Regions from separate parts of the Pseudomonas sp. 9.2(2024) genome, predicted to be linked through region 2. Evidence: predicted binding sites of a transcription regulator. Region 2 holds the regulator's gene; the other holds the start of a gene.
What was found. Region 2 encodes sigma-54, which starts transcription at its own class of promoters, with help from an activator protein. Its sites were predicted from a motif close to ANTGGCATNNANNTTGCTNT; they were not measured.
Positions count from the first base shown of each region.

Region 1: a site for sigma-54 is predicted at 2,639-2,658, ahead of ABFB52_RS08755 (flagellar basal body rod protein FlgF). Genes of this name have one in related genera too.

Region 1 is NZ_CP155585.1:1,946,918-1,954,163, forward strand. Features, by position in the region: gene phhA (phenylalanine 4-monooxygenase) at 1-664, opposite strand, end outside; gene ABFB52_RS08750 (sigma-54-dependent phenylalanine hydroxylase transcriptional regulator PhhR) at 945-2,507, shown strand; gene ABFB52_RS08755 (flagellar basal body rod protein FlgF) at 2,713-3,453, shown strand; gene flgG (flagellar basal-body rod protein FlgG) at 3,499-4,284, shown strand; gene flgH (flagellar basal body L-ring protein FlgH) at 4,338-5,033, shown strand; gene ABFB52_RS08770 (flagellar basal body P-ring protein FlgI) at 5,061-6,149, shown strand; gene flgJ (flagellar assembly peptidoglycan hydrolase FlgJ) at 6,161-7,246, shown strand, end outside.
Region 2 is NZ_CP155585.1:1,255,844-1,263,089, forward strand. Features, by position in the region: gene ABFB52_RS05490 (superoxide dismutase) at 1-352, shown strand, start outside; gene ABFB52_RS05495 (ZIP family metal transporter) at 383-1,276, shown strand; gene ABFB52_RS05500 (HPr family phosphocarrier protein) at 1,314-1,589, opposite strand; gene rapZ (RNase adapter RapZ) at 1,605-2,462, opposite strand; gene ptsN (PTS IIA-like nitrogen regulatory protein PtsN) at 2,465-2,929, opposite strand; gene raiA (ribosome-associated translation inhibitor RaiA) at 2,941-3,249, opposite strand; gene ABFB52_RS05520 (RNA polymerase factor sigma-54) at 3,323-4,816, opposite strand; gene lptB (LPS export ABC transporter ATP-binding protein) at 5,003-5,728, opposite strand; gene lptA (lipopolysaccharide transport periplasmic protein LptA) at 5,728-6,273, opposite strand; gene lptC (LPS export ABC transporter periplasmic protein LptC) at 6,260-6,832, opposite strand; gene ABFB52_RS05540 (HAD family hydrolase) at 6,841-7,246, opposite strand, start outside.

The DNA.
Region 1 (7,246 bases), 690 kb from region 2:
ACAGCGGTTGCAGGATGTCGATGCGGTAGGGCGTGCGCATCGCTTCCAGCGGATCGAAGGCTTGATGCTCGGGCTCGTCCGACAGCGAGTAAACAGTTTCTTTCGGCGAAGACAGGATGCCGCCACCGTAGATGCGTTTGCCTTGCGGGGTGTCGACCAGGCCGAACTCGATGGTCATCCAGTACAGGCGCGCCAGATAAACGCGTTCTTCCTTGGTGGCTTGCAGGCCGAGCTTGCCGTAGGTGTGGGTGAATTCGGCGAACCACGGGTTGGTCAGCAGCGGGCAGTGGCCAAAGATCTCGTGGAAAATGTCGGGTTCTTGCAGGTAGTCCAGTTCTTCACGGGTGCGGATGAACGTGGCCACCGGAAACTGCTTGCTGGCGAGCAATTCGAAAAAGGTCTGGAAGGGGATCAGCGCCGGAACGCGGGCAACCTGCCAACCGGTAGTCTCGCCGAGCACCTTGTTGATCTCGCCCAGTTGCGGAATGCGGTCGTGGGGCAGACCGAGTTTTTCGATACCGTCCAGGTATTCCTGGCACGCGCGACCCTCGATCACTTTCAACTGGCGGGTGATCAGCGTGTTCCACACCGCGTGTTCTTCGGCGGGGTAGTCGATAAAACCTTGCGCATCGGGCTCGCGGGCCACGTATTGCGTCTGCTTCATACTGCTCTCCTGCGAGGGGAATTTCGTTCTTGTTATGTCCTGCGATGGACTGAGAAATACCCCGGAACGTTCGTTGTTGCAGCAGGTTGAAGACTGGTGGAGTAGGAAAAGTCTCTTTAATTCGTAAAATTTTCGTTACGCTTCGTGCGATAAGTCGTGTTTGCGGTGACTGTCGGGTTTGAAAAGGCCGATGGCTGTCACATAATCTTGACGACTATCTTGCGCGCTGCGCAGAAAATTCCGGCGCCAGACCGCCTCTTCACCTGTTTCGGGCCTTTATATGCGTATCAAAGTCCACTGCCAGAATCGCATCGGCATCCTGCGCGACATTCTCAATCTGCTGGTGGAGTACGGGATCAATGTCGCCCGTGGCGAGGTGGGCGGTGAGCATGGCAACGCGATCTACCTGCATTGCCCGAACCTGATCAACATTCAGTTCCAGGCGCTGCGACCCAAGTTCGAGGCGATTGCCGGGGTGTTCGGCGTCAAGCGGGTAGGGCTGATGCCCAGCGAGCGGCGGCACATGGAGTTGAATGCGTTGCTCGGCGCGCTGGAATTTCCGGTGCTGTCGATCGACATGGGCGGCTCTATTGTGGCGGCCAACCGTGCGGCGGCGCAGTTGCTCGGGGTGCGGGTGGACGAGGTGCCGGGGATTCCGTTGTCGCGTTACGCCGAGGATTTCGATCTGCCGGAACTGGTGCGCGCCAACAAATCGCGAATCAACGGCATGCGGGTCAAGGTCAAGGGCGACATCTTTCTTGCCGACATCGCGCCGCTGCAATCGGAACACGACGACAGCGAGGCCATGGCCGGTGCCGTGCTGACCTTGCACCGTGCGGACCGCGTCGGCGAGCGCATCTATAACGTGCGCAAACAAGAGTTGCGTGGCTTCGACAGCATCTTCCAGAGCTCGAAAGTGATGGCGGCGGTGGTGCGTGAAGCACGGCGCATGGCACCGCTGGATGCACCGCTATTGATTGAAGGCGAAACCGGCACCGGCAAAGAATTGCTGGCACGGGCCTGCCATTTGGCGAGTCCGCGCGGACAGTCGCCGTTGATGGCGCTCAACTGCGCGGGGCTGCCGGAGTCGATGGCCGAGACCGAACTGTTCGGCTACGGCCCCGGTGCCTTTGAAGGCGCGCGTGCCGAAGGCAAGCTCGGGCTGCTGGAGTTGACGGCGGGCGGCACGTTGTTCCTCGATGGCGTCGGCGAAATGAGCCCGCGCTTGCAGGTGAAATTGCTGCGCTTCCTGCAGGACGGCTGCTTCCGGCGGGTGGGCAGTGATGAAGAGGTTTACCTGGATGTGCGGGTGATCTGCGCAACCCAGGTCGACTTGTCGGAGTTGTGCGCACGAGGCGAGTTTCGCCAGGATCTGTATCACCGCTTGAACGTGCTGTCGCTGCACATCCCGCCACTGCGCGAATGCCTCGATGGTTTGACGCCGCTGGTGGAGCACTTTCTCGATCAGGCCAGCCGGCAGATCGGCTGCCCGCTACCGAAACTGGCGCCGGCGGCGATGGACCGGCTCAGCCACTACCATTGGCCGGGCAACGTGCGGCAGCTCGAGAACGTGCTGTTCCAGGCGGTTTCGCTGTGCGACGGCGGCACAGTCAAGGCCGAGCACATTCGCCTGCCGGATTACGGCGTGCGTCAGCCGCTTGGCGATTTCTCCCTCGAAGGCGGGCTGGACGAGATTGTCGGGCGCTTCGAGAAGGCGGTACTGGAGCGACTGTATTCAGAGCATCCGAGCAGCCGGCAACTGGGCAAGCGGCTCGGGGTTTCGCACACCACGATTGCCAACAAGCTGCGTGAGTATGAAGTCGGCAAGGACGCGTCCGAGTGAACACGGCCGGATCGGGTGTTTGCCGCCAAGCGGCATGACACCGCCGGTTTTTCGACTTCGATACATTTCCCTCATCCTCGCAAAATCCCTCAAGTCCTTTGTTTACCGGGCCCTCAGCCGCCAGAAAAAAAGTTGGTCTGCAAATTGCTTATGGCTCAGCAGTACAGCGGTGGGCGGCAAACGTCCGGCATGCAGAGGAAAGAGTGTGGACAAGTACCTTTATGTGGCAATGACCGGCGCCAGCCAGAACGCACTGGCGCAAAAGGCTCATGCCAACAACCTGGCGAACATCTCCACCAATGGTTTTCAGCGCGACCTGGAGCAGGCGCGTTCGATGCCGGTGTTCGGTGACAGCTTTCCGGCGCGTGCGTTTGCCATGAGCGAACGGCCCGCCACCGACTTCACGCCGGGCTCGCTGGTGCAGACCGGCCGTGACCTCGACGTCGCCGTGTCGGGTAACGGCTGGATCGCCGTGCAGAACCCTAATGGCGGTGAAAGCTACGTGCGCACCGGCAGCCTCAATATCGATGCCCTCGGCGTGTTGCGTGCCGGCAACGGCATGCCGGTCATGGGCAATGGTGGACCGATCGCCGTGCCGCCGGAGCAGCAGGTGGAAGTCGGTGAAGACGGCACCATCAGCATCCGTGCGATGGGCGAGGGCCCGCGCGTCATGGCCGAAGTCGACCGGATCAAGCTGGTCAACCCGGACATCAAGAACATGAACAAGGGCCTGGACGGTTCGATTTACACCAAGGACGGCCAGCCTGCGCCGGCCGATGCCAACGTCAAACTGGTGTCGGGTTTCCTGGAGTCGAGCAACGTCAATGCCGTGGAAGAAATGACGTCGGTGCTGGCCCTGGCCAAGCAGTTCGAACTGCACGTCAAGATGATGAATACCGCCAAAGACGACGACCAGGCCATGGCTCGGGTCTTGCAGATCAGCTAATTATCAGAACGTCGCGCCGTAAAACAGGCGCACGAGGAGAATCGAATGCTTCCGGCTCTATGGGTTGCCAAAACCGGTCTGTCCGCCCAGGACACCAACCTGACCACCATTTCCAACAACCTGGCGAACGTGTCGACCACGGGTTTCAAACGTGACCGCGCCGAGTTCCAGGACCTGCTGTACCAGATCAAGCGTCAGCCAGGCGCCCAGTCGACCCAGGACAGCGAACTGCCGTCAGGTCTGCAAGTGGGTACCGGTGTGCGCATTGTCGGCACCCAGAAAAACTTCACCGCCGGCAGCCTGCAAACCACCGAGCAGCCGCTGGACATGGCCATCGACGGTCGCGGTTTCTTCCAGATCCTGCAGCCGGACGGCACCACGTCCTACACCCGTGACGGTACTTTCCACCTCGACTCCAACGGCCAGATCGTCAACGCCAGCGGTTTCGCCCTGGAACCGGCGATCGTCATCCCGAACAACGCCCAGACCTTCACTGTGGGCCGAGACGGCACCGTGTCGATCACCGTGGCCGGCAACGCCGCATCGCAAGTGATCGGCAACCTGCAAACCGCCGACTTCATCAACCCGGCCGGTCTGCAAGCGGTGGGCAACAACCTGTTCCTGGAAACCGCCGCTTCCGGTGCACCGCAAGTCGGTACGCCCGGCCTGAACGGTTTTGGTACCACCCTGCAGAACACCCTGGAAACCTCCAACGTCAGCACCGTGGAAGAGATGGTCAACATGATCACCACCCAGCGCGCGTACGAGATGAACTCCAAGGTGATCTCCACCGCCGACCAGATGCTCTCGTTCGTAACGCAGAATCTGTAATCAAGTCTATGAGGCGGCCATGAGGTCGCCTGCAACACCGTGAGGTAAGGGTCATGAAGCGCTTTGTATCTGTTGTGGCATTGAGTGGGGTCGTCTCGCTCGCGGGCTGCGTCGCTCCGACGCCCAAGCCCAATGATCCTTACTACGCCCCGGTGTTGCCGCGCACACCGTTGCCGTCGGCCGCCAACAACGGCTCGATCTATCAGGCCGGTTTCGAACAGAACCTGTACAGCGACCGCAAGGCGTTCCGGGTCGGTGACATCATCACCATCACCCTGAACGAGAGGACCCAGGCCAGCAAGAACGCCAACTCGCAGGTGGCCAAGAACAGCAAGACCGGCATCGGTCTGACGTCGCTGTTCGGCAGCAGTGCGACCACCAACAACCCGATCGGCAGCAATGACCTGAGCCTGAGCGCCAGCTACGAAGGCGACCGCGCGACCAAAGGTGACAGCAAGGCCGCCCAGGGCAACACCCTGACCGGCTCGATCACCGTGACCGTTGCCGACGTGCTGCCCAACGGCATCATCGCCGTGCGTGGCGAGAAGTGGATGACCCTCAACACCGGCGACGAGCTGGTGCGGATCGCCGGTCTCGTGCGGGCCGATGACATCGCCACCGACAACACCGTGTCCTCGACCCGGGTCGCCGATGCGCGCATCACCTACTCGGGCACCGGTTCGTTCGCCGATGCGAGTCAGCCAGGCTGGTTCGACCGTTTCTTCCTCAGCCCGCTGTTCCCTTTCTAGGTGGCTACGTTGAATTTCAGAAGTCTCATGGTGGCCGCGTTCCTGTTGTCGGCGGCCTTCAATGCACAAGCCGAACGGTTGAAGGACATCGCCAGCATTTCCGGCGTGCGTTCCAACCAGTTGATCGGCTATGGCCTGGTGGTCGGTCTTAACGGCACTGGCGACCAGACCACGCAGACCCCGTTCACCCTGCAGACCTTCAACAACATGCTCTCGCAGTTCGGCATCAAGGTGCCGCCGGGATCGGGCAACGTGCAGCTGAAAAACGTTGCGGCGGTATCGGTGAGTGCCGATCTGCCGGCGTTCGCCAAGCCGGGTCAGCAGGTCGATATCACCGTGTCGTCCATCGGTAACTCCAAGAGCCTGCGCGGCGGCACTCTGTTGCTGACCCCGCTCAAGGGTATCGACGGCAACGTCTACGCCATCGCTCAGGGCAACCTGGTGGTTGGCGGTTTCGACGCTGAAGGCCGTGACGGTTCGAAGATCACCGTCAACGTTCCGTCGGCCGGTCGCATCCCTGGCGGTGCGTCGGTCGAGCGTTCGGTGCCGAGCGGTTTCAACCAGGGCAACAGCCTGACGCTGAACCTCAACCGTTCCGACTTCACCACCGCCAAGCGCATCGTCGACAAGATCAACGACATGCTCGGCCCTGGCGTGGCCCAGGCCATCGACGGCGGTTCGATTCGTGTGACCGCACCGCTCGATCCGAGCCAGCGCGTCGACTACCTGTCGATCCTGGAAAACCTCGAAGTGGATCCGGGTCAGGCGGTGGCGAAAGTCATCATCAACTCGCGTACCGGCACCATCGTCATCGGCCAGAACGTGAAGGTATCGCCGGCCGCCGTGACCCACGGCAGCCTGACCGTGACCATCACCGAAGACCCGATCGTCAGCCAGCCAGGCCCGCTGTCCAACGGCCAGACCGCCGTGGTACCGCGCTCGCGGGTGAATGCCGAGCAGGAAGCCAAGCCGATGTTCAAGTTCGGCCCGGGCACCACCCTCGACGAGATCGTCCGGGCGGTGAACCAGGTCGGCGCAGCGCCGGGTGACCTGATGGCCATCCTCGAAGCACTGAAGCAGGCCGGCGCGTTGCAAGCCGACCTGATCGTGATCTGAGGACGGCGACCATGGATATGCGCAAAAGCGGTCTGGTCAGCAGCAGCGATTCGGGTTCGTACTCCGACCTCAATCGTCTGAATCAGTTGAAAGTCGGCGACAAGAACAGCGACGGCAACATGCGCAAGGTTGCGCAGGAATTCGAATCGCTGTTCCTCGGTGAAATGCTCAAGTCGATGCGTTCGGCCACCGAAGCTCTGGGCCAGGACAACCCGCTCAACACGCCGGCCGCCAAGCAGTATCAGGAAATGTACGACCAGCAACTGGCGGTTTCCATGTCCCGCGAGGGCGGTGGTATCGGTCTGGCCGACGTGCTGATCAAGCAGATGTCGAAGAACAAACCGATGGCGCCGGGCGAGGCTGCGGCCGCATCCGCCGCCAAGCAGGAAGAAGCCAAAGCCAAGGCCGCTGCCGTAGCCACGCCGATTGCCGCCGGCACCGTGGCCACCAATGGCCCGTTGTCGCGACTCAACGGCGAGCGTCCACTGTGGGCGTCGCGTTCGGTGCATGCGCCGAACACCGAACTGACCCATCGCAATGATATGGAAATGATCAACCAGCGTCGTCTGGCGTTGCCGCCGAAACTGGCGGATCGCTTGCTCGCCGGTCTGGTACCGTCGGCCACGCCGGCAGCGAGCACTCAACTGCCGCAACGCGCCACGACCGCCGCCGTCACCGGTTCCGGCCCGCTGTACAACGGCGACTGGCTTGACCGTGCCGAGGCAGACAAGGCTTCCGGCGGGCAGATGCAGATTTACGGCCGAGCCATGGCGCAGATCCCGTTGGCGCCAGCCAAGCGTGCGTTCAGCAACGCTGACCAGTTCGTCAACACCATGCTGCCGATGGCTCAGGAAGCCGCCGCACGCATTGGCGTCGATCCGCGTTATCTGGTGGCTCAGGCTGCACTGGAAACCGGTTGGGGCAAATCGGTCATGCGCGCCCAGGACGGCAGCAGCAGTCACAACCTGTTCGGCATCAAGGCGAGCAGCAACTGGAAGGGCGATTCGGCCCGGGCGATCACCAGCGAGTTCCGCAACGGGCAGATGGTCAAGGAGACGGCCGAGTTCCGTTCCTATGCCTCGTACAAGGACAGCTTC
Region 2 (7,246 bases):
GATGGTGCCCAACGGCGGTGGCAAACCTGACGGTGCGCTGGCCAAGGCGATCGATGAGCAACTGGGTGGCCTCGACAGCTTCAAAGAGGCCTTCACCAAAGCCGCACTGACCCGCTTCGGCAGTGGTTGGGCCTGGCTCAGCGTCACCCCGGAAAAGAAACTGGTGGTGGAAAGCAGCGGTAACCAGGACAGCCCGCTGATGAACGGCAACACGCCGATACTCGGCCTCGACGTGTGGGAGCACGCCTACTATCTGCGTTATCAGAACCGTCGGCCGGAATACATCAGCGCTTTCTACAACGTGATCAACTGGCCGGAAGTTGCTGTGCGCTATCAGGCCGCGCTGGTTTAAGTCTCCTATAAAAACAATCCAAGGGTGACTATGGGCACTGAAACACTGGCGATCGGAAGTGGGCGTATGTTTCGTTACGCAATTGGATCGCTGCTGCTATTGGCGGGCATGACCTTGCTGGTGGCGCATGGGCTGGAATGGCTGAATCTGGAGCCGAGATTGTCGCGGGCATTGCAGGGCGGCGCGATCTGCGCTCTCGGCACTGCACTCGGCGCGGTTCCGGTGCTGGTGATCCGCAACATGCCCCAGGTCCTGGGCGATACGCTGCTGGGTTTTGGCGCCGGTGTGATGCTGGCGGCAACCGCGTTTTCGCTGATCGTGCCGGGAATCGCTGCCGCCGAAAGTCTGGGGCTTGGCCCGTGGGGCGCCAGTGGTTTGATCTGTTTCGGCATCATGCTCGGGGCGTTCGGCCTGTATCTGGTGGATCGCAAGGTGTCCGGGGCTTCGCCGGAAATGCTCATCGGCACTGTCGAGCATCCGGTGATTCCGCCACGTATCTGGTTGTTCGTGTTTGCCATCATTGCCCATAACATCCCGGAAGGCATGGCCGTCGGTGTTTCCGCTGGCGGCGGCATGCCGGACGCTGACAGCCTGGCGATGGGCATCGCCTTGCAGGATGTGCCGGAAGGACTGGTCATTGCGCTGGTGTTGGCCGGAGCCGGGATGTCGCGGGTCAAGGCGTTTCTGATCGGGGCGGCATCGGGCCTGGTCGAGCCGGTGTTTGCACTGCTGTGTGCGTGGCTGGTCAGCCTGGCGGAACTGTTATTACCCCTGGGACTGGCGCTGGCGGCCGGGGCAATGCTGTTGGTGGTGACTCACGAAGTGATCCCGGAGTCGCGGCGCAATGGTCACGACAAGCTGGCGAGCCTGGGATTGTTGATCGGGTTCTGCCTGATGATGGTGATGGATACGGCGTTGGGATGAGAGGGAGGCTTGCTCCCTCCCTCGACACTAAAGGCTTTCAACCGCCTTCGTCGAAGTAGTTGTTGATCAGCGCGACCAGCGCATCCATGGCTTCCTGTTCCTGATGACCCTCAGTACTCAGGTGGATTTTGGTGCCCTTGCCGGCGGCGAGCATCATCATCGCCATGATGCTTTTGCCATCAACCGTGGTTTCCGGGGTGCGACCCACTCTGATCGTGCAGTCGGGATATTGACCCGCCACGCCAACGAACTTTGCCGACGCCCGGGCATGCAGGCCCAGCTTGTTGATGATTTCGATTTCCAGAGCAGGCATCGCGGTGTGAATCCTTTAGCTGAGGTCGCGGTGGCGAACCTGGACGTTCTTCAGGGTTTTCTGCAGGGCCTGACCCAGGCGTTCGGTCAGGTAGACGGAACGGTGGTGTCCGCCGGTGCAGCCAATGGCAATGGTCACATAAGCGCGATTGCTTGCAGCGAAGCGCGGCAGCCATTTGAACAGGTACGCATAGATGTCCTGGAACATCTCTTCGACCTCCGGCTGCGCCGCCAGGTATTCCGCCACAGGCTCATCGAGCCCGGATTGTGCGCGTAATTCCGGTTTCCAGTACGGATTGGGCAGGCAGCGTACATCGAACACCAGATCCGCATCCACCGGCATGCCGCGTTTGAAACCGAACGACTCCACCAGAAATGCAGTCCCCGGCTCCGGTTGGTTCAACAGTCGCAGCTTGATGGTATCGCGCAGCTGGTAGAGGTTCAGATTGGTGGTATTGACCTTCAGGTCGGCCAGATCGGCGATCGGGCCCAGCAGCGCGGTTTCGTCGTTGATGGCTTCGGCCAGCGAGCGATTGGCATTGCTGAGCGGGTGGCGACGACGGGTTTCCGAAAAACGTTTGAGCAACGTTTCGTCATCGGCGTCCAGGTACAGGACATCACACTGGATGTGCCGGCTGCGCACTTCCTCGAGCAACTCTGGAAAGCGTGACAGATGGCTCGGCAGGTTGCGGGCGTCGATCGAGACCGCCACCTGTGGCTGGAGCATTTCGGTATGAACCAGCGCGCGCTCGGCGAGGTCTGGCAACAAGCCGGCTGGCAGGTTGTCAATGCAGTAGTAGCCGTTGTCCTCAAGGACATCCAGGGCGGTACTTTTACCCGAGCCGGAACGGCCACTGACAATGATCAAGCGCATGGTTACGGCCTGTTCTGTTCTTCCAGTACAACCTGGTACAAGGCTTCGTTGCTTGGCGCGCTGCGCAGTCTGTCGCGCACGTCCTTGCGGTCGAGCATGCTGGCAATCTGGCGTAACAGCTCCAGGTGCGCATCGGTGGCGGCTTCCGGCACCAGCAGGACGAACAGCAGGTCCACAGGCGCGCCGTCGATAGCGTCGAAATCGATAGGGGCATCAAGGTACATCAGCGCACTGATCGGCGCTTCGCAGCCCTTGAGGCGGCAGTGAGGAATGGCGATGCCGTTGCCAAAACCGGTGGAACCCAGTTTTTCACGGGCAATCAATGCCTCGAAGACATCTTGCATCTCCAGATCCGGGACTTCCCGGGCGATCAGGTTGGCAATTTGTTCGAGGGCTTTCTTTTTACTGCCGCCCGGCACGTTCACCAGGGAACGGCCGGGGGTCAGGATACTTTCAAGTCGGATCATGGGGGTGGGGGTTATCGACCGGTAGCGCCCTGAAGCAGGCTCTGGGTCTTTTCCTTATGCTTTTTGAGTTGTTTATCAAGCTTGTCGGTCAACGCGTCGATCGCAGCGTACATATCGGTATGTTCCGCGTTTGCGACGACCTCGTTGCCGGGAATATGCAGCGTGGCTTCGATTTTCTGCTTCAGCTTTTCGACGCACATCGTGACCTGTACGTTGGTGATCTTGTCGAAATGCCCTTCGAGCTTCTTGAGCTTGAGCTCGATGTACTCGCGCAGAGGCTGGGTAACTTCCAGTTGGTGTCCACTGATGTTGACTTGCATACAGCTTCTCCTTCGTTGCCAGTGCATAAAGCGGCAGGCCGAAGAGCCTGCCACTGGAACGCTGTAACGTGGCTTACATCAACCGCTTGCGTTCGCTCGAAGGCGCGATCCCGAGGGATTCGCGGTACTTGGCGACGGTGCGGCGAGCCACCTGAATGCCTTGTGCCTCCAGTAAACCAGCGATCTTGCTGTCACTCAACGGCTTTTTCTGATTTTCCGCGGCAACCAGTTTCTTGATGATCGCGCGGATCGCCGTGGACGAGCATTCACCGCCTTCTGAGGTGCTCACATGGCTGGAGAAAAAGTATTTCAGTTCATATATGCCCCGTGGGGTATGCATGAATTTCTGCGTGGTCACCCGGGAAATCGTCGACTCGTGCATGCCAACCGCCTCTGCAATGTCGTGCAGGACCAGCGGCTTCATGGCTTCGTCGCCGTACTCCAGAAAGCCGCGCTGATGCTCGACGATCTGGGTGGCTACTTTCATCAGGGTTTCGTTGCGGCTCTGCAGGCTCTTGATGAACCAGCGAGCTTCCTGCAACTGATTGCGCATGAAGGTATTGTCGGCGCTGGTGTCGGCACGGCGCACGAAACCGGCGTATTGGGCGTTGACCCGCAGGCGCGGTACCGATTCCTGGTTCAGCTCGACCAGCCAGCGCTCGTTGTCCTTGCGCACGATGACGTCAGGCACCACGTACTCGGCTTCGGTGGATTCGATCTGCGAGCCTGGGCGCGGATTGAGGCTCTGCACCAGTTCGATGACCTGGCGCAGTTCATCTTCCTTGAGCTTCATGCGCCGCATCAGCTGGCTGTAGTCGCGGCTGCCGAGCAGGTCAATGTAATCGGTGACCAGACGTTTGGCCTCGGCCAGCCAAGGGGTCTTGGCCGACAGCTGGCGCAATTGCAGCAGCAGGCATTCGCCCAGGTTGCGTGCGCCGATGCCTGCCGGCTCGAATTGCTGGATGCGGTGCAGGACGGCTTCGATCTCGTCCAGCTCGATGTCGAGCTCGGGATCGAAGGCTTCGAGAATTTCTTCGAGGGTTTCGTCCAGGTAGCCCTGATTATTGATGCAATCGATCAGGGTGACGGCGATCAGGCGATCGGTGTCGGACATCGGTGCGAGGTTCAACTGCCACAGCAGGTGGCTTTGCAGGCTCTCGCCGGCGGAGGTGCGGGTGGTGAAGTCCCACTCGTCATCGTCGCTGCTCGGCAGGCTGCTGGCGCTGGTCTGGTAGACGTCTTCCCAGGCGGTGTCAACGGGCAGTTCGTTGGGGATTCGCTCGTTCCATTCGCCGTCTTCGAGGTTGTCGACTGTCGGCGCGGTCTCCTGATAAGAAGGTTCCTGGATCTCGGTGTTGGGCTTCTGTTCGGCGTTGTCGGCCATGGGATCGGAGTTGTCGAAGTCGTCGCCGTCTTCCTGGCGTTCGAGCATCGGATTGGATTCCAGAGCCTCCTGGATTTCCTGTTGCAGATCCAGGGTAGACAATTGGAGCAGGCGGATGGCCTGTTGCAGCTGCGGTGTCATCGTCAGCTGCTGGCCCATTCTCAAGACTAGCGATGGTTTCATGGCAGGGGCTTAACACCTTATTCGCCGGCGCTATGCGCCATCCACTACAGGGCGCCGGAGCGCCAAACTTAAGCAAATTATATGCCTGAAACTGTCGTGTTTGCCTAGAGCGCTGTAACAATAAAAGCGTATAAAAAAGCGCTTCAACGTTACAGCACCCGGACGGCTGGTCGAATACCGTCGAGCTTACAGGCGGAACTCGTGGCCCAGGTAGACTTCCTTCACCAGATCGTTGGCGAGGATGGTCGCGGAGTCGCCTTCGGCGATCAACTGGCCATCGTTGACGATGTAGGCGGTTTCGCAGATATCCAGCGTCTCACGGACGTTGTGGTCGGTGATCAGTACACCGATGCCCTTGGCCTTGAGGTGGTGGATGATCTGCTTGATGTCGCCGACAGAGATCGGGTCGACACCGGCGAACGGTTCGTCGAGCAGGATGAATTTCGGTGCCGTGGCCAGTGCACGGGCGATTTCCACCCGGCGGCGCTCACCACCGGACAGGCTCATGCCGAGGTTGTCGCGGATGTGGCTGATGTGGAATTCCTGCAGCAGGCTTTCCAACTCCTTGCGACGACCGGCCTTGTCGAGCTCCTGACGGGTCTCAAGGATGGCCATGATGTTGTCGGCTACCGACAGTTTGCGGAAGATCGACGCTTCTTGCGGCAGATAGCCGATACCGGCCTTGGCGCGACCGTGCATCGGCTGGTGGCTGACGTCCAGATCGTCGATCAGTACGCGACCCTGATCGGCCTGGACCAGACCGACGATCATGTAGAAGCAGGTGGTCTTGCCGGCGCCGTTAGGGCCGAGCAGGCCGACGATCTGACCGCTGTCGATCGACAGGCTGACGTCGCGCACGACCTGGCGGCTTTTATAGGCCTTGGCCAGGTGCTGAGCTTTCAGAGTTGCCATTACTGGGTTTTCTCGTCGGTTTTCTTCTTCGGCTGGATCACCATGTCAATGCGCGGACGCGCTTCGGTGACCTTGTTGCCGGTGGCACGACCAGCGCTGGCCAGCTTTTTCACCGTGTCATAGACGATTTTCTCGCCCTGAGTGGTGTTGTTGTCCTTGTCGACGACTTTCGCCTTGTCGATCAGCACAACGCGGTTTTGCGCGGCGTGGTACTGAATGGTCACGCCCCAGCCCTGTACAGGCTTGGTGTCGCCCGCCGTCTGCAACTGCTCGAAGTAGGCAAGGTTGCCCACCGAGGTCACGACGTCGATATCGCCGGTCTGGGTGCGGGTGATGGTCACGGTGTTGCCTTTGACGATCATCGAACCCTGAGTGATGATCACGTCACCTTTATAGGTAGCAACGCCGTTCTTGTCGTCCAGCTGGGCATCGTCGGCCTGAATACGGATTGGCTGCTCTTGATCGTTCGGCAGAGCCCAGGCGCTCACGCTTCCCAGTGCTGCGCCCAGACTGAGCAAAATAGGGAGGGTTTTAACGAGCCTCATACTGTCCTCTTACGTTCGATAGCAGGTGTATCCTGCTTTCCTTCAAATACGCTTTCATTCCTACGCCAGTCGATACACCGCCAGCGCCGTCGATTCTAACGGGTTGCTGGGTCTGCGCATATTGCTGCTGCGGGAACACCGTCATGCGAGTGGAGGTGATCAGGGTGTCGCGGTTCTTTTCGTCGGTGCGCTTGACGCGTACCGAGTCGATCAGCTCGACCTCGGTGCCACCGGAGTTCACTTCACCGCGTTCACTGGTCACGTGCCATGGGAAATCGGTGCCACGGAACATGTTCAGATCAGGCTTGGTGACCAGTGTAATGTCGGTCGCCTTGACGTGCTCAGCCTTGTCGGACGTCATTTCGTACTGCACTTTGCCGTCTTCGAGGTACTGGATCGTGTGGGTATTGGTCGCATACCAGTCGATCGGGCTTTCCTCTGCCGAAACCGGCGGTTTGTCGAGGAAGCGTTCCGGGCTGATGTTCCAGTAGCCGACCGCACCGAATATCGCTGCGATGCAACCGAACAGCAGGATGTTGCGAAACTTTTTGCTAAACATGGTTGGACTCACAGGTACGCGTTGTTGGCGGCGTCGAGGCTGCCTTGGGCGCGCAGGATCAGTTCGCAGAATTCGCGGGCGGCACCTTCGCCGCCACGGGCCTGGGTGACGCCATGGGCGTGCTCGCGCACAAAGGGGGCGGCGTTGGCCACGGCCATGCCCAGCCCTACACGGCGGATCACCGGCAGGTCCGGCAGGTCGTCACCGAGGTAAGCCACTTGCTCATAGCTTAGGCCCAGTTGCTCCAGAAGACCGTCGAGCACGACCAGTTTGTCTTCGCGGCCCTGAAACAGGTGCGGGATCCCCAGGTTTTTTGCCCGGCGTTCGACCACCGGGGTCTTGCGACCACTGATGATGGCGGTCTGTACACCAGCATTCATCAGCATCTTGATGCCCTGGCCATCGAGTGTATTG